DNA from 4 places in the Streptomyces sp. NBC_01433 genome. Region 3 is predicted to be linked to each of the others. Evidence: riboswitches for the same ligand, from Rfam matches in the RefSeq annotation. Region 3 holds a riboswitch; each other region holds the start of a gene.

Region 1 (3,971 bases), 3.4 Mb from region 3:
CTCTGCTCCGGCGTGGGGTGCATGGGCAAAGCGTACGGCTGACACACCGGTCGCGGAGGGATCGGGGCCGGGGCAGTCTGGGGAGGCCGACCGGCGGCACGGCGGTGCCGGAGGTCAGGCACAGCACCGCATACTGCATGAGAGACTGGTCTAGACAACCATTGATTCGTGAAGGGCAGAACCATGGCTGAGCGCCGCGTAAACGTCGGTTGGGCCGAGGGCCTGCACGCCCGCCCCGCTTCCATCTTCGTCCGTGCCGCCACGGCTTCCGGCGTCCCCGTGACGATCGCCAAGGCCGACGGCAACCCGGTGAACGCCGCCTCCATGCTCGCCGTGCTCGGTCTGGGCGCACAGGGCGGCGAGGAGATCGTGCTCGCGTCCGACGCCGACAACGCCGAGGCCGCCCTGGACCGTCTGGCGAAGCTGGTCGCCGAAGGTCTTGAGGAGCTCCCCGAGACCGTCTGATTCCTCCTCGGAACAGAATGGCTTCATTCCTCGAAAGAGCCGCGGCCCCCGACAGGGCGCCGCGGCTCTTTCGTCTTCACCGCCACCCGCACCGTCGAATCCGGCAGCAAGAATTTCGGGCAGCGGAAATTTCGGGCAGCGGAGATAAAGCCCTTCGGAATTACTCCCCTTTGTATACGGCGCAATTGTTAATGCCGGGCACTTGCGATGTTTACGCCGTGTTGCGAAGTGCTCACCCGGCCGCGGCCCGCCATGCGGCCGCCCGCGCGGTCCGTGCGGCGCAGCCGGTGCGCGGCGACGGCCCGCTCCGCGTGCTGGACGGCGAGCGCCCTGGCCCGTTCCGCGTCGCCGCGTGCCACGGCGTCCACGATGGCTCCGTGCTCGGCCCAGGAGTCGACGGGCCGGGCGGGCTGCTCGACGGCGTACATCCAGGCGGTCTTGCGCCGGAGCTGGGTGAGGAGCGCGATGAGGCCGGGGCTGCCGGATGCCTGCGCGAGGGTCTCGTGGAACCAGCCGCCCAGTGAGCGCAGATCCTCGCCCTCGCCCCGGCGGGCCCGCTCCTGACCCAGCCTGACCAGGCCGCGCAGCACCTTGAGGTGGGCGTCGCTGCGTCGCTGGGCGGCACGTGCGGCACCGAGCGGCTCCAGGAGCATCCGGACCTCCAGAAGGTCTGCGGCCTCCTGCTCGGTGGGCTCGGCAACACAGGCGCCGGCGTGCCGGCGGGTGACGACGAACCCCTCGGACTCCAGGGTGCGCAGCGCCTCGCGGACCGGGACCCGGGAGACCCCGTAGCGACGCGCGAGCACCTCCTCGGTGAGGCGGCTGCCACGCTCGAAGACACCGGAGACGATGTCCTCACGGATTGCCGTGCATACCGAATGCGCGGGAATGCGCATATCCGAACCTCCGCCTTAATCCCCGCGAAACGCGGCCGATCGACGCCTGTTCTGCGACTCTAAGGCAGTCGGCCGGAATTTCCGATGGCAGGCCGGAATTCAGGGATATCTTTTGGCCATGGAGTGGTTCGGCGGCGGGTTCGGCCGTGGCTTCGATCAGGGTTCGGTCGAGGGACCGACGACGGCTCGGCGGGCGGATCGCCGAAGGCCCCGGCGGGAAGCCGGGGCCTTCGGGTCAGGGGTACCCATGGGACACCCCCTGAGAAGCGTGGGTCAGACGTTGAGGCCGTGTGCGCGCAGGTAGGCGACCGGGTCCATGTCGGAGCCGTACTCGGCGGTGGTCCGCGCCTCGAAGTGCAGGTGCGGTCCGGTGGAGTTGCCGGTGGAGCCGGAGAGGCCGATCCGCTGGCCGGAGGTGACGCTCTGGCCGACGGAGACGCCGATCGAGGAGAGGTGGCCGTACTGGGTGTACGTGCCGTCCGTCATCCGGAGCACGATGTTGTTGCCGTACGCGCCACCCCAGCCGGCCTCGACGACCGTGCCGGCGCCGACCGCGACGACGGAGGTGCCGGAGGCCGCGTGGAAGTCCACGCCGGAGTGGCTGCCGGACGACCAGAGCGAACCGCTGGACTTGTAGCCGGTGGAGACGTACGAACCGGCGACCGGAAGGTGGAAGGACGTCAGCCGGGTGCGCTCGGCGGCGCGGGCGGCGCGCGCCTTGTCCTCGCGTGCCTCCTTGGCGCGGGCCTCGGCCTTGCGCTCGGCCTCCGCCTTCGCCTTGGCCTTGGCGGCGGCCTTCACCTTGGCTTCCGCCTCCGCCTCGGCCTTCGCCCGCGCGGCCACTTCGGCCTGGTGCTCCTGGACCTTCGCCTGGGCGTCGATCCGGTCGGCGAGGGTCGCGTCGATGGCGATGATCTGGGTGAGGCCGGTGTCGCTGACGGTGGGGGCCTCGGAGTCCGCGGCGAGGGCCGGGGTGGCCATACCGCCGATGACGCCGGTGGTGGCCAGAGCCGCGACGCCGACGACCTGGGCACGCTTGCGCGTCAGGCGGTTCGGGGCACGGTGCTTCCCGGTGACACGGGTGAACGCCATGGAGGGCTGATCCTTTCCTTCCTTCTCGCCTACCGGGTTAGCTGACGGGTTCGGAGCAGGAAGGTCTCCTACGGACACCGGGGTCCCGTACGGGACCCGGCATCCGATTCACCCCAGGGACTTCTTGGGTCCCCGGCTCCCCAGGCTCGCGCCCGACGGGGACTCGGCGATGGCTGCCCGGCGCCGCGGACGCGGCATACGGGTGACGGACAGCGGAGCCGACGCTAAGCCGGGCCACTTTCCCTCACCAAACGGGCAGCCGGTTTTGTCGCACATCCCACAGGACAGACAGGCAACCTCCCCCAAAATGCGGACGAATGAGAAAAAAGGGAAGACCCCGGCGATATGGATCACGCCGGGGTCCCTCTTGTGCCGTTTCGCGGCAGCGGAAACAGACCGATCAGCCGCTGACGACCGACACCTCACCGATGCCGAGTGCCCGCACGGGCTCCTCGATCTGTGCCGCGTCCCCCACGAGGACCGTCACCAGCCGGTCCACCGGGAACGCGTTGACCACGGCGGCCGTCGCCTCCACCGTGCCCGTCTCGGCGAGGCGGGCGTACAGGTGGGCCTGGTAGTCGTCCGGGAGGTGCTGCTCGACCTGGTCGGCCAGCGTGCCGGCGACCGAGGCGGCGGTCTCGAACTTCAGCGGGGCCACCCCCACCAGGTTCTGCACGGCCGTCTCGCGCTCGGCATCCGTCAGTCCGTCGGCGGCCAGGGTCTTCAGGACCGTCCAGAGGTCACCCAGCGCCGGGCCGGTGGACTCGGTGTCCACCGAGCCGCTGATCGCCAGCATCGCGGCGCCCTCGGCCCCGGAGGACGAGTCGGGAGCCGTCGAGCGCAGGACCTGTCCGAAGGCCCGGACCCCGTAGGTGTAGCCCTTCTCCTCGCGCAGCACCCGGTCCAGCCGGGAGGTGAGGGTGCCGCCCAGGCAGTAGGTGCCCAGCACCTGGGCGGGCCAGACGCTGTCGTGCCGGTCGGCGCCGATCCGGCCGATGAGCAGCTGCGTCTGCACCGCACCGGGGCGGTCCACGATGACCACACGGCCGGTGTCGTCGGCGGTGATCGGCGGCACCGGCCGGGGCTGGGCGGTGTTCCCGGACCAGTCGCCGAGGGTGTCGGCGAGCAGGGCGTCCACATCGATCCCGGTGAGGTCGCCGACGATCACGGCCGTCGCGGTGGACGGGCGGATGTGCGCGTCGTAGAAGGCGCGCACGGCCGCGGCGTCGATCCGCCGCACCGTCTCCTCGGTGCCCAGACGCGGGCGCGACATCCGCGCCGTCGCCGGGAAGAGCTCCTTCGAGAGCTGCTTGGCGGCGCGCCGGGCGGGGTTGGCCTGCTCGTGCGGGATCTCGTCCAGCCGGTTGCCGACGAGACGCTCGATCTCGCTCTCGGCGAAGGCCGGGGCCCGCAGCGCTTCGGCGACCAGGCCGAGCGCCTTGGCCAGCCGGGAGGCCGGAACCTCCAGGGAGACCCGGACGCCGGGGTGGTCGGCGTGCGCGTCGAGGGTGGCGCCAC
Region 2 (3,971 bases), 1.4 Mb from region 3:
GTGGGGAAGCGGGACAGGCGGCGTGGGGGACCTGTCGGGCTGCCCCGTGCCTGGAGCCGAAGAGTTCCGGGTCTCCCGGCGCGCGGCCTGGGGGGTTCCGCTTTCGGTTTCCCGGCGCGTGGCCGCGGGGGGCGCCCCGGAGGCCGTGCCGCCCGGCGGTTCGTGCGTGCGCTGCCCGCCCTGATGATCGGCGGCGGGCTGCTCTTCGACGTCGGGACCCCGCCCACCTTCACCGCCGTACCGCTGTTCGTGGCGGCACCGCTGATGGCCGCCCCGTTCTTCTCCCTGGCCAGCACCGTCCGTACCGGAGTGGCGGCGGTCCTGGCGGTCGTCGCGCTGCACGCGTACGCCGGGACGCTGACCCGGGCCGTCCCGGTCACCGAGCTGGCCACCGTACTCACCGCCTCGGTCCTCGCCCTGGTCATCAATGGCGTCGTGCGGCGCGGCAACGAGCAGCTGGCCTCGGCGCGGGTCATCGCGGCGACGGCCATGCGGGCCGTGCTGCCGACCCCGGACGACCGCATCGGCGGGCTGCAGGTCGCCGCGCGGTACGAGGCGGCGCAGGCGGACGAGTTCGTCGGCGGCGACCTGTTCGCCGTCGCGGACACCCCGTACGGGGTACGTCTGGTGGTCGGCGACGTACGGGGCAAGGGGCTGGACGCCGTCGAGGCGGTGGCGGTGATCATCGGGGCGTTCCGGGAGGCCGCCGAGCAGGAGCGTTCGCTGGAGGGGGTCGCGCAGCGGCTGGAACGGGCGCTGGCGCGGGAGGGGACGCGGCGCGGCGGGCTGGACGCGATGGAGGGGTTCATCACGGCCGTGCTCGCCGAGATCCCGCCCGGTTCGACGACCCTGCGCATCGTCAACCGCGGGCACCCCGAGCCGATCCTGCTCCACGTGGACGGGGCGGTGGAGGTGCTGGCACCGGCCGTGCCCGCGCTGCCGCTCGGCATGAACCTGGGGGTGTGGCCGGACCGGGCCGATGAGTGGGCGCTGCCCGCCGGGGCGACGCTGCTGGTGTTCACGGACGGCCTCTCCGAGGCGCGGGACCCGTCCGGGGCCTTCTACGACCCGGCGGCGCGGTTGCGTGGCCGGATCTTCCCGGGTCCCGAGGAACTGCTCTCCGCGCTCACCGACGACGTGCGGCTGCACACCGGTGGCCGGTCCACTGACGACATGGCACTCCTCGCGGTGGCGCGGCCGGCCGAGGGACAGCCCGAACGCCGGACGACGGTGAAGATCGTGGGCCGGGGCAGCAGATGAGCCGGGGCGGCCGCATGAGCGGGGGTGGCGCGTGCGGCCGGGCGGCGCGTGAACAGGACGTCCGGGCGCACGGCACGGGAGTCGGTACGGGGGTCGGCCCGGGAGCCGCCCCGGGAGGGCGACCATGAGCGATGCCACCGTACGTAACTGAAGAACGCCGCTCCGCATAACATTTGACGCAACGTCAGAAACTGGGTAATGGTCGGACTCGATTCAACTCGCCCGATTCCAACCCTTTGTACCCGTTAAGTCCAGGCCAAAGTCATGAACGATCAGTGGGAAGAGCTTGGAATAGGGCCCATCAGTCTATTAACGTTCGATAACGCAGCGCGGTCGTCCCAGTCGTCGCAAGAGGCGGCACCGTGCGCGAGCGCCGAATCCCGCAAGGGAACCGGGGAACCACCTACATGGGGTGAATCGGACACCTGTGTCTCGTGAGAGGCAGAGGAGCCCGTAGGAGACCTTCCTGCTCCGAACCCGTCAGCTAACCCGGTAGGCGAGAAGGAAGGAAAGGAGTGCGCCCACGTGGCGTCCAACAAGCCTGCCCCCGAGGCCCCGTCACCCTTCGTCACCGACAACTTCGGTGACGCGGACAGGACCTGGGAGGAATGGAATCCCACCGAGGAGTCCATCCGGCCCGTACGCGGCAGGCACCGCGTAGCCAAGCAGCGGGGACTCGCCCGTAGCTCCACCGTCCTCGGCGTCGGTGTCATCGCGGCCGTCGGCGCGGGCGGCATGGCCACCGCGCAGAGCAAGCCGCCGGTCTCCATCTCCCTTCCCGACTCCCTCGCGGACAACCTCCCCGATGCCAAGTCCCTTCCCGGCGTCGGTGCTTTCATGTCCGACGACGCGGACAAGACACCGGTCTCGGCAGCCCCGCTCACCTCCGCGGGCATCACCAGCGCCGAGGCCGAGCAGGGCACGACCGACGCCGGTGAGGCGCTCCGCGCCCGCATCCTCCAGCAGGCCGAGCAGCAGCAGGCCAACGCCGACGCCGAGGCCAAGGCCGCGGAGGAGAAGGCGGCAGCCGAGAAGGCCGCAGCCGACGCCAAGAAGCAGCAGGACGAGGCCGAGGCCAAGATCGCCGCCGACAAGAAGAAGGCGGAAGAGGCGGCGAAGAAGAAGAAGGAGGCCGAGCGCCTCGCCAAGCTCGCCGCCAGCTACGCGCTGCCGACCTCCTCGTACAGCATCACCTCGACCTACGGCCAGTCCGGCCCGATGTGGTCCTCGGGCCACCACACCGGCCTCGACTTCGCGGCGCCGACCGGCACTCCGGTCAAGGCCGTGCACAGCGGCACGGTGAAGTCGGCCGGCTATTCCGGTTCGTACGGCTACCGCACCGTCCTCGAACTCGATGACGGCACGGAGATCTGGTACTGCCACCAGTCCACGATGAATGTCACGGCCGGCCAGAAGGTCTCCACCGGCGACACCATCGGGCGCGTCGGTGCCACCGGCAATGTGACCGGTGCTCACCTCCACCTGGAGGTCCACACCGCGGGCGGCTCGGGCATCGACCCGATGAGCTGGCTGCGCAGCAAGGGGCTCACGGTCTGAGCCCCCGCGCCCGCCCCGCGGGCGCACCCGAACCCCGGCAGCCCTGACGCACACCCCCCGACGTCAGGGCTGCCGGTCTGCTGTCCGCAGGAGAACGACGCGCGCGGCTTCCGGCGCGGAGGCTCCGGGCGCCGGGCGCACAGGCCCGCGTAGGCGGCCCGCGGCTTCCGGGACAGAGGCTCCGGCGCGCGGCTTCCGGGGCGGAGGCTCCGGTGCAGTGAATCCCGCCGACGCGGAATACCCCTCATCGGCGCTCTCGTTGAACCGACCATGACTTCTGCGACCTCTCTGCGCCCGCTCGGCTCCTCCGTCCTTCAGGTCTTCCCCCTCGCCCTCGGCGGCAACGTCTTCGGCTGGACGGCGGACGAGGCGCAGTCCTTCGCCGTCCTGGACGCGTACACCGCGGCGGGCGGCAACTTCATCGACACCGCCGACTCCTACTCCTCCTGGGTCCCGGGCAACGAGGGCGGCGAGTCCGAGACCGTCTTGGGCAAGTGGCTCGCCTCGCGCGCCAACCGGTCCGACATCGTCGTCGCCACCAAGGTCGGCGCCCACCCCTCGTACAAGGGGCTCTCCGCCGGCACCATCAAGTCCGCCGCCGAGGAGTCGCTGCGGCGGCTCGGCACGGACCACATCGACCTGTACTACACGCACTTCGACGACGAGACCGTCCCGGTCGAGGAGATCATCACGGCACTCGACCAGCTGGTGAAGGACGGCAAGGTGCGCGAGATCGCCGCCTCCAACATCAGCGCGGAGCGGCTCCAGGCGTCCCTGGACTTCTCCGAGCGCGAGGGCCTGGCCCGCTACGTCGCCCTCCAGCCGCACTACAACCTGGTCTCCCGCGATACCTATGAGGGCGCCCTCCAGGACACCGCCGCCCGCGCCGGGCTCGCCGCGGTCCCGTACTTCGCGCTGGCCTCGGGCTTCCTCACCGGCAAGTACCGTCCGGGCACCTCGGTCGACAGCGCGCGCGCCGAGAAGGCGGCCCAGCACCTGGAGTCGGAGCAGGGCCGCAAGGTGCTGGTCGCCCTGGACCGGATCGCTCAGGAGCGCGAGGCCGAGATCGCCACGGTCGCCCTGGCCTGGCTGGCCTCCCGGCCGACCGTCGTCGCGCCGATCGCCTCGGCCCGTACGGTCGAGCAGCTGCCCGC
Region 3 (3,971 bases):
TCGCCGAGTCCGGTGGACAGGCCCTTGGTCTTCAGGACCTTCTTCAGCGTGTGGTAGATCTCCGCGCCCCAGCGCAGGGCCTCGGAGAAGGACTCCGCGCCGATCGGGGCGATCATGAACTCCTGGATGTCCACGTTGGAGTCGGCGTGCGAGCCGCCGTTCAGGATGTTCATCATCGGAACGGGCAGCAGGTGCGCGTTCGGGCCGCCGAGGTAGCGGAAGAGCGGCAGGTCGGACGCCTCGGACGCGGCGTGGGCGACGGCCAGCGAGACGCCGAGGATGGCGTTGGCGCCGAGCGACGCCTTGTTCTCGGTGGCGTCCAGGTCGAACATCGCCTGGTCGATGAGGCGCTGCTCGGTGGCGTCGTAACCGACGAGCTCCGGGCCGATCTGCTCGATGACGGCGAGGACCGCCTTCTCGACGCCCTTGCCCTGGTAGCGGTTGGGGTCTCCGTCGCGAAGCTCAATGGCCTCGAACGCACCGGTGGAGGCGCCGGACGGAACAGCAGCACGTCCCGTGCTGCCGTCGTCGAGGCCAACCTCGACCTCGACCGTGGGGTTTCCCCGGGAGTCGAGGATTTCCCTGGCTACGACGACGTCGATGGACGGCACGAGGCATCTCCTTCTGGGATATGACACTGGTTGTGCAGGGTCACTGCGGCCTTGCGACACGAGCCTAACCGGCCCGGCCCGATCGGGCGGCCGACCGCCCGTCTCCTGGGACGAAAAAGGACCCAAGGCCGTGCAATACAGGACGAAGGTCCAGAAATTTACTGACCGGTAACTACAAGGGTTGAACGATTGCGGCGCGGGTCGCCGCACAAGAACCCCGGCCCGGCGCGCACGGGGGAGAGCGCGCCGGGCCGGGGAACCTGGACCGAGGGAGATGCCGCCGGACATCCCCCTCAGGGGGAGGAGAAGCCGTGTGCCGGACTACTTCAGGTGGAGCTGCTGACCCGGGAAGATCAGGTCGGCGTCCCTGACGATGTCGCCGTTGAGCTTGAACACCTTGTGCCAGCCGCCCTTGACGCCCTCCTCCTGAGCGATCTTGCTCAGGGTGTCGCCGGACTTCACCTTGTACTCGCCATCACCCTTGGCGACCTTCTGGCCGGTCGGGGTCGTGACGGTCTTCGGGGTCTCGGCCTTCGGGGCGGTGCGCTGCTCGCTGCGCGAGGTGGGCTGCTCGGCCTTGCGCTCCTGCTGCTTCGGCTGGGCCTGCTGCTGCGGCTGAGCCTGCTCCTGCTTGGCCGCGGTCTGGCCGGAGCCGGTGTCGACGCCCGGGTCCACACCGTCGTTGCTCAGGTTGCCGGCACCGGCACAGGCCCAGGCGCCGGGACCCTGCATGTCGAGAAGCTTCTCGGCGGTGGCGATCTGCTGGGACTTGGAGGCCAGGTCGGCACGGGGGGCGTACTGCGTACCGCCGGCGGCGGCCCAGCTGGACTGCGAGAACTGCAGACCGCCGTAGTAGCTGTTGCCGGTGTTGATGGACCAGTTGCCACCGGACTCGCACTGGGCGACGGCGTCCCACGTTTCGACGGAGGCGGCAGAGGCGCCGGTCGCACCCATCAGCGGGACGGCGACGGCGGCACCGGCGACACCGGCGAGCGTGGCGACACGGACGGCCTTGGACGGGCGGCGGTGCTTGCCCTTGCTGTGAAGCAGCATGGAACGTCTCCTCACCGACGCCTACGAGGTGAGCTGTCGGGTTCGGGCCAAGTGAGTTGCCCGGTCGCATGTCCTAGCACGCGACTTCACCCCAAGCCGGTCCTGATCCTCTCGTACGGGACGAGACGAACGGGCCCGGCGCTTACCTGGGTCCCCCGCTCCTGCCTACGGCGCTTTACGCGTCTGTTCCCTTCGACCGACGGCAGGATTCGGCGTGACGATCGACGGGGCCCGCGGTGCGAGCGGTTCCGACCGTAAACACAGGCAACCCCTACATTCAAAGATGGACATACCGGTCAATCAGCCCTTACTTGCCCTCACCGAAGGGACGTTTCCGCAGGTCGGGGGGGATGCGGGCGGATCCGGCGGACGGAACACGCCAGTTGAAGCAAAGAGACCCATGTCTCACTTATGCATAAGTGGACATAGGCCCCTGAACTACCCCAGTTTTCGGGGCGCTTTCCCGTATTGGATCAGTTGGCCGCAGCGCCCTCGGAGCGCTCGCCGAGGTCCAGATCCAGGTTCTGTCCGGGCAGGATCAGGTCCGGGTCCGAGCCGAGTGTGTCCTTGTTGGCCTCGTACAGCGCGGTCCATCCGCCGGAGAGTTTCTGTGCGTCAGCAATCGCCCAGAGACTGTCGCCCGGCCGGACGGTGTAGTCGCCGCCGGCCCGCTCCGTCGCGCCGTCGCGCGCCTCGCCGTCGCCCCGGGACGCGTGCCGGCCGGACTCGCGCCCGTCGTCACCGTCCGCCGCCCGGCTCTTCTCGGGAGCGGGCGTGCCCCGGTGCTTTCCGCCGCTGCGGTCCGTGTCCTTCGAGGCGTCAGGCGCGGCGGAGCCCTCCGGCGCCGATGAGTCCTCGGGCTTCGCGGAACCCTCGGGCTTCGCGGAGTCCTCGGGCGTCGTCGGAGAAGGGGTCCCGTCCGGGGTGGCAGGGGTGGTCGAGGGGTCGGCGGCCTCGCCGGGCGCGTCGCCCGCGTCCGCTTCGCCCGGCGAGGTCGCCGTGTCCGACGGATCGGCGGACGGCGTGCCGCCCGGGTCGACGCCCGGCAGGGCACCGTCCACCGCGAGTCCGGCGATCACCGCACAGCTGGGCCACGCCTTCGGGCCCTGGTCGTCCAGGACCTTCTCCGCGACGGAGATCTGCTGCGAACGGCTGGCGAGGTCGGCCCGGGGCGCGAACGCCGTGCCGCCGTAGGCCGACCAGGTGTCCTGCGAGAACTGGAGCCCACCGTAGAAGCTGTTGCCGAGGTCGGCACTCCACATGCCGCCGCTCTCGCACTCCGCGACCCGGTCCCAGGTCGAGGCGTCGGCGGCGTGTGCGCCGGTCGCGCCGAGCAGCGGAATCGCGATGGCCGATCCCGTCACGCCCGCGGCGACGACGATGGCGGGTGCCTGACGAGGGCGACGGTGCCTGCCGTTCGCGGAGCCCATGGGGTTTGCCTTCCGTGCGACTGACGAGTGGGTACTGAGTGGTTGACGAGTCACCTGACGCCCGACTGATGCGTCGAACGGTGAACCTAGCGGGACTCGAACGTGTGTCACAAGTCGATGCAGCGGAGATCACGTGAAAGTCACAGAGTTGACGCAGCGTCACCTTCGCCCAGTCGCCGCCCCGGCTCGAACTCCACGGGGAGCGTGCGCAATCCCCGCATGATGAGCCCGCCACGCCACCGCAAATCGGCGGGTTCTCCCGCAAGTCGCAGCCCCGGAAGGCGTCTCAGCAGCGTAGCGAGAGCGGCCTGTCCCTCCAGGCGGGCGAGCGGTGCCCCCAGGCAGTAGTGGATGCCGTGCCCGTATCCGAGGTGCTGATTGTCACTCCGTGCGAGGTCGAGCCGGTCCGGGTCCTCGAACCGTTCCGGGTCCCGGTCGGCCGCGGCGAGCACGACGAGCACGGGGTCGCCCGCGGCGATCTCCTGTCCGCCGAGCGTCAGCGCCTCGGTGGCGAAGCGCCAGGTGGCCAGCTCCACCGGTCCGTCGAACCGCAGCAGTTCCTCGATGCCCGTGGCCAGCAGGCCGATCTCCCCCGCGTCGAGCGAGCGCTCAAGGAGCGCGCGCTGTTCGGGGTGGCGCAGCAGGGCGTACGTGCCGTTGCCGATGAGGTTGACCGTGGTCTCGAATCCGGCGAAGAGGAGGATGAAGGCCATCGCCGCGGCCTCGTTCTCGGTGAGGTGCTCGCCGTGGTCACTGGCCCGGATCAGCCCCGAGAGCAGATCATCGCCGTCCCCCTCGTCCCCCAGGCCCTCCCGCTTCCGGTGGATCAGTTCCGCGAGATAGCCGCGCATCTTCTTGACCGACCGGGCGACCCCGC
Region 4 (3,971 bases), 2.5 Mb from region 3:
ATCAGTGCCATCAGGGTCGACGCCGCGGCGCTCGCCCGGTCGCCCCGGTGCGCGACGGAGATCGTCCGCCGGAAGGCCGCGGGCTCCAGCCGTCGCACCGACAGCGGGGTCGGGGACATGGCGGCGACCATCTCCGGCACCACGGCCACCCCGAGCCCCGCGCTCACCAACGCGCACACCAGGGCGTAGCCGGGCGACTCGCACACCACGGCAGGGCTGGCCCCGGCCTCCGCCAGAGCTCGCTCCACCCCGCGCCGGGGCGGATGCGTGGGTGCGCTGCTGATCAGCGGCCGGCCCGCCAGCTCCGCGACGGGCAGCCGGCCCGTGCCCTCGGACAGCATGTGGCCGACCGCGGTGATCAGGACCAGCTCCTCGACCAGCAGAGGCTCGATGGTGACGCCTGCGGGAGGCGGATCGGCGGCCGCCGGTTCGTACGTGTGGGTCAGGGCGAGATCGACCTCCCCGGCGGCCACCGCCGCGACCGTGCCGGGCGGCTCGTAGTCGGTCACCGCCAGCTCGACATCGGGGTGGGCGCGCCGGAACGCGCTCAGGACAGGCGGCAGCAGATGGATTCCGGCCGTGGTGAACGTGCCGACCCGCAGCCGCCCGCCGGAGAGCCCCGCGAGCTGGGCCAGCTCGTGCCGCGCCTGGTCAAGCTCGTCCAGGACCCGTCTGGCCCGGCCCGCCAGTAGCTCACCGGCGGACGTGAGCCGGGCGCCACGATGGTGGCGTACCAGGAGCGCCGCACCGGCCTCGCGCTCCAGCTTGGCCAGCTGCTGGGAGAGGGCGGGCGCGGTGTAGCCCAGGCGGGCCGCGGCCCGAGTGATCGATCCGGCCTCGGCGACCGCCACCAGCGCCGCGAGCCGTGTCGGGTCGTACATTAAGCGTTCCTTTTGGCAGACCCAGAAGATTGCAAGTACACGCTAAAGGCTACTTCGGGCCAGGGTGTACGCATGGACGCACAATTGCTCGCCTTCACGGGAGTCGCCGCAGGCATGGTCGCGCTGCCCGGCGCCGACTTCACCGTCGTCGTACGCAACGCGCTGGCCTCACGCCGTGCCGGGGTGGCCACCGCCCTGGGAGTCGCCGGGGGACTGCTGGTGCACACCGCGCTGGCCGTGGCGGGGCTGGCCGCGGTGCTGGTGACGATGCCCGTGCTCTTCCGCACCGTCCAGCTGCTCGGCGGGGCGTATGTGCTCTATCTCGGTCTGAGCGCCCTGTACGCGGTACGGCGACGGCCCGCGGCGACCGACGGGGTACCGGCACAGGCGCCGGGCCCCGCGCCGAAGGAGCTCGGCCGCTCACTGCGCCAGGGCTTCCTGACCAACGCGCTGAACCCCAAGGCGCCGGTGCTCTTCCTCAGCCTGCTGCCCCAGTTCGTCCCCGACGGGCAGCCGCCGTTGCCCAGGACCCTGCTGCTCGCCGCTGTCGTCGTGGTGCTGGCGCTCGTCTGGTTCCCGGCCGTGGCCCTGCTGGTGGACCGGTTGGGCCGGTGGCTGCGCCGGCCGCGTACCGCCCGTGCGATCGAGGGCGGCAGCGGCGCGGCGCTCACCGCACTGGGGCTCGCGCTGGTGACCGGACCACTGCTGCGCTGAAGCGGTTCCGGCCGGGGATCAGCGGACCCGTCCGTACCAGACGCTGTTCGACCAGATCTTCTCCAGGCGGACCAGCGACCCGGTCTTGGGGGAGTGCCAGATCTTCCCCTTACCCGCGTAGATGCCCACGTGGTACACGCTTCGGCCGGAGTGGAAGAAGACCAGATCGCCCTTCTTCCGCTTCGAGGAGGAGATGTGGCGGGTCTTGTTGTACTGCTGCTGGGCCGTGCGGGGGAGCTTCTTGCCCGCCTTCTTGAACGAGTAGAGAGTCAGCCCCGAGCAGTCGAACCGGCGGGGGCCGGATGCTCCGTACTTGTAGGGCGATCCCTTCTTCGAGGCGGCGATCTTGAGCGCCTTCGTCGAGTGAGTGGCGGCCTCGGCATCGGTCACCAGACCCGGCGCCAGCATGGTGCTGCCGACGGCGAGAGTGAGAACCGAGGCCGTACCGACCCGGGCAAGCAGAGACGGGACATGTACCTGCGCAGTCATGCGCAACCCTTCGTCAGCCGCCTGTGAAGGATGACCTGTCGGGTTCGGGCTGGCGAAGTTGCCCGGCCGCACTTGGCGGCTTCACCCCGAGGGGCGACCGGTTGCCCGGTCGACCCGTTGTGCTCGGGTCCTCCACTCCTGCCGATCCACTTCTGTCGACCAGTCATCCGGGCAGCGGCAGGACTCGGCGTCCGCCCGGACCGCCCCGCCGCGGTGGCGGGGGCTTGTCGTCCCAGGGATCTTGACTCACGAAGTGCCGGATTTCCGAGGCGAAACAGTGATTTGTGAGGCTCATCACGACTGATCCGTTCGGGTGGACGGGGCGGATTCGAGCCCTCGGCGGCGCTGCCCGACCAGTCTCGTACCAGCGACGGAAGGACATATTCCGAGTACCGTCCACGCGCTGAGCGCAAGTTGGGGTGTCCCTCGTGAGGGGGACTGGCTACGCCGAACGAGCGAGGAAAATTGATCAATTGACCGGGCGTGTCGGCGCGGCGCGGCAGGCCCCGGCTCCGACTCCCTCACGCCCCGACCTCGGCCCCGACTCCCCTCACGGACTCCTCTCACGCCCCGACCCCGACCCCGGCCTCAGCCGCGGGGAGCGGCAGGGGCCAGGGCCGGGGTCGGGGTGTGAGAGCTGGGACCGGGGTGTGAGGCAGGGGGCGGGTCAACCCGCCGGTGGCGGGGGTACCGTGACCCGGCCCGCGCGCCGTTCCCCGTCGAGCAGGCGCAGCGCCCGTGCCAGGGTGGTCGCGTGGATCTGCGCTTCGCCCCGCTCGTGCATCAGCGCCAGCGCGTCGCGCAGTGCCGCGGCCCGGGAGGCCAGTGCCTGGGCGGCGCGGAGGGCGCCGTAGGTGTCGCTGCCGCGGGCCGGGTTGATCCGTCCCAGCTGGTCGAGGACTTCCAGGTAGCGGTCGATGAACTCCCCTTCGGCGCGGGTCAGGGCGGGGAGCGGTGGGAATTCGGGTGGCAGCATCGTCGGTTCACCTCGCGGGGTGCGGCGGCCGGGGCGGGTTGCGGTTCTCCACGACGTGGTCGACCAGCCCGTACGCCTTCGCGGCCCGTGCGTCGAGGATGGTGTCGCGCTCGATGTCGGCGGTGATCTGCTCGGTGGACCGGCCCGTGTGACGGACCAGCATGGCCGCGAGCATCTCGCGTACCCGCATCAACTCGCGTGCTTCGATTTCGAGATCGGACGGCTGGCCCTGCACCGGTTCGTTCAGCATGGGCTGACGGATGACTACCCGGGCGCCGGGCAGGGCATGTCGGCGGCCCGGTGCCCCTGCCGCCAGCAGCACGGCCGCGCTGGAGTGGGCCTGGCCGAGGCAGAAGGTCTCCACGTCGCAGGCCAGGTACTGCATCGTGTCGTAGATCGCGGCCATGGCGCTGAACGATCCGCCGGGAGAGTTGATGTACAGCGAGACGGGCCGGTCCGGTTCGGCGTATTCCAGATACATGAACTGGGCGATCAGGTCGGTGGCCGCGGTGTCGTCCACCGGGGTGCCGAGGAAGATGATCCGCTCGGAGAGCAGCTTGGAGTACGGGTCGAGAGTCCGGGTCCCGGTCGCGGTGCGCTCGGTGAACTCGGGCAGGACATAACGGGCGGCAGGTCGGATCATCGCGGTGCCTCTCCTGGGATCTGCGCAGGCCTCGGTCCGCATGCGCGCTTCAGCTGCCGCATGCCTGTAAAAAATGTACAGGACGTACAGAATGTTCGGATGGAGTCCGATCCTGGTGATCGACTAAAAGTCCCAAGTCAGGGGAGTTTTTGGCTGTTTATCGAAGGTGGGTATCTCGCGATCTTCATTCTTTCCGGCGTCGGCGCCCTGCGTGGAGGCCGGGACGTTGGTGGCGGTCTTGATGCTCTGAGCGTCGATCACGCAGGCC

Evidence for each region. Region 3 has a riboswitch for cyclic di-AMP ahead of OG413_RS15365 (transglycosylase family protein). Riboswitches for the same ligand answer to the same signal wherever they lie in the genome.
Region 1: linked by a shared signal. The riboswitch ahead of OG413_RS00155 (M23 family metallopeptidase) and the one ahead of OG413_RS15365 (transglycosylase family protein) in region 3 are both predicted to bind cyclic di-AMP.
Region 2: linked by a shared signal. The riboswitch ahead of OG413_RS09185 (M23 family metallopeptidase) and the one ahead of OG413_RS15365 (transglycosylase family protein) in region 3 are both predicted to bind cyclic di-AMP.
Region 4: linked by a shared signal. The riboswitch ahead of OG413_RS26320 (C40 family peptidase) and the one ahead of OG413_RS15365 (transglycosylase family protein) in region 3 are both predicted to bind cyclic di-AMP.

What each region holds. Positions count from the first base shown of each region.
Region 1 is NZ_JAPEPM010000001.1:30,839-34,809, forward strand. It holds gene OG413_RS00140 (GNAT family N-acetyltransferase) at 1-23, opposite strand, end outside; gene OG413_RS00145 (HPr family phosphocarrier protein) at 184-465, shown strand; gene OG413_RS00150 (GntR family transcriptional regulator) at 654-1,361, opposite strand; gene OG413_RS00155 (M23 family metallopeptidase) at 1,635-2,453, opposite strand; cyclic di-AMP (ydaO/yuaA leader) riboswitch at 2,466-2,632, opposite strand; gene OG413_RS00160 (pitrilysin family protein) at 2,854-3,971, opposite strand, start outside.
Region 2 is NZ_JAPEPM010000001.1:2,035,005-2,038,975, reverse strand. It holds gene OG413_RS09190 (PP2C family protein-serine/threonine phosphatase) at 163-1,260, shown strand; cyclic di-AMP (ydaO/yuaA leader) riboswitch at 1,622-1,774, shown strand; gene OG413_RS09185 (M23 family metallopeptidase) at 1,786-2,817, shown strand; gene OG413_RS09180 (aldo/keto reductase) at 3,088-3,971, shown strand, end outside.
Region 3 is NZ_JAPEPM010000001.1:3,403,801-3,407,771, reverse strand. It holds gene eno (phosphopyruvate hydratase) at 1-611, opposite strand, end outside; gene OG413_RS15365 (transglycosylase family protein) at 933-1,664, opposite strand; cyclic di-AMP (ydaO/yuaA leader) riboswitch at 1,668-1,847, opposite strand; gene OG413_RS15360 (transglycosylase family protein) at 2,138-3,094, opposite strand; gene OG413_RS15355 (cytochrome P450) at 3,235-3,971, opposite strand, start outside.
Region 4 is NZ_JAPEPM010000001.1:5,866,017-5,869,987, forward strand. It holds gene OG413_RS26310 (LysR family transcriptional regulator) at 1-881, opposite strand, end outside; gene OG413_RS26315 (LysE family translocator) at 954-1,595, shown strand; gene OG413_RS26320 (C40 family peptidase) at 1,614-2,084, opposite strand; cyclic di-AMP (ydaO/yuaA leader) riboswitch at 2,088-2,274, opposite strand; gene OG413_RS26325 (hypothetical protein) at 2,752-3,060, opposite strand; gene OG413_RS26330 (ATP-dependent Clp protease proteolytic subunit) at 3,068-3,703, opposite strand; partial or broken gene OG413_RS26335 (IS5/IS1182 family transposase) at 3,893-3,971, opposite strand, start outside.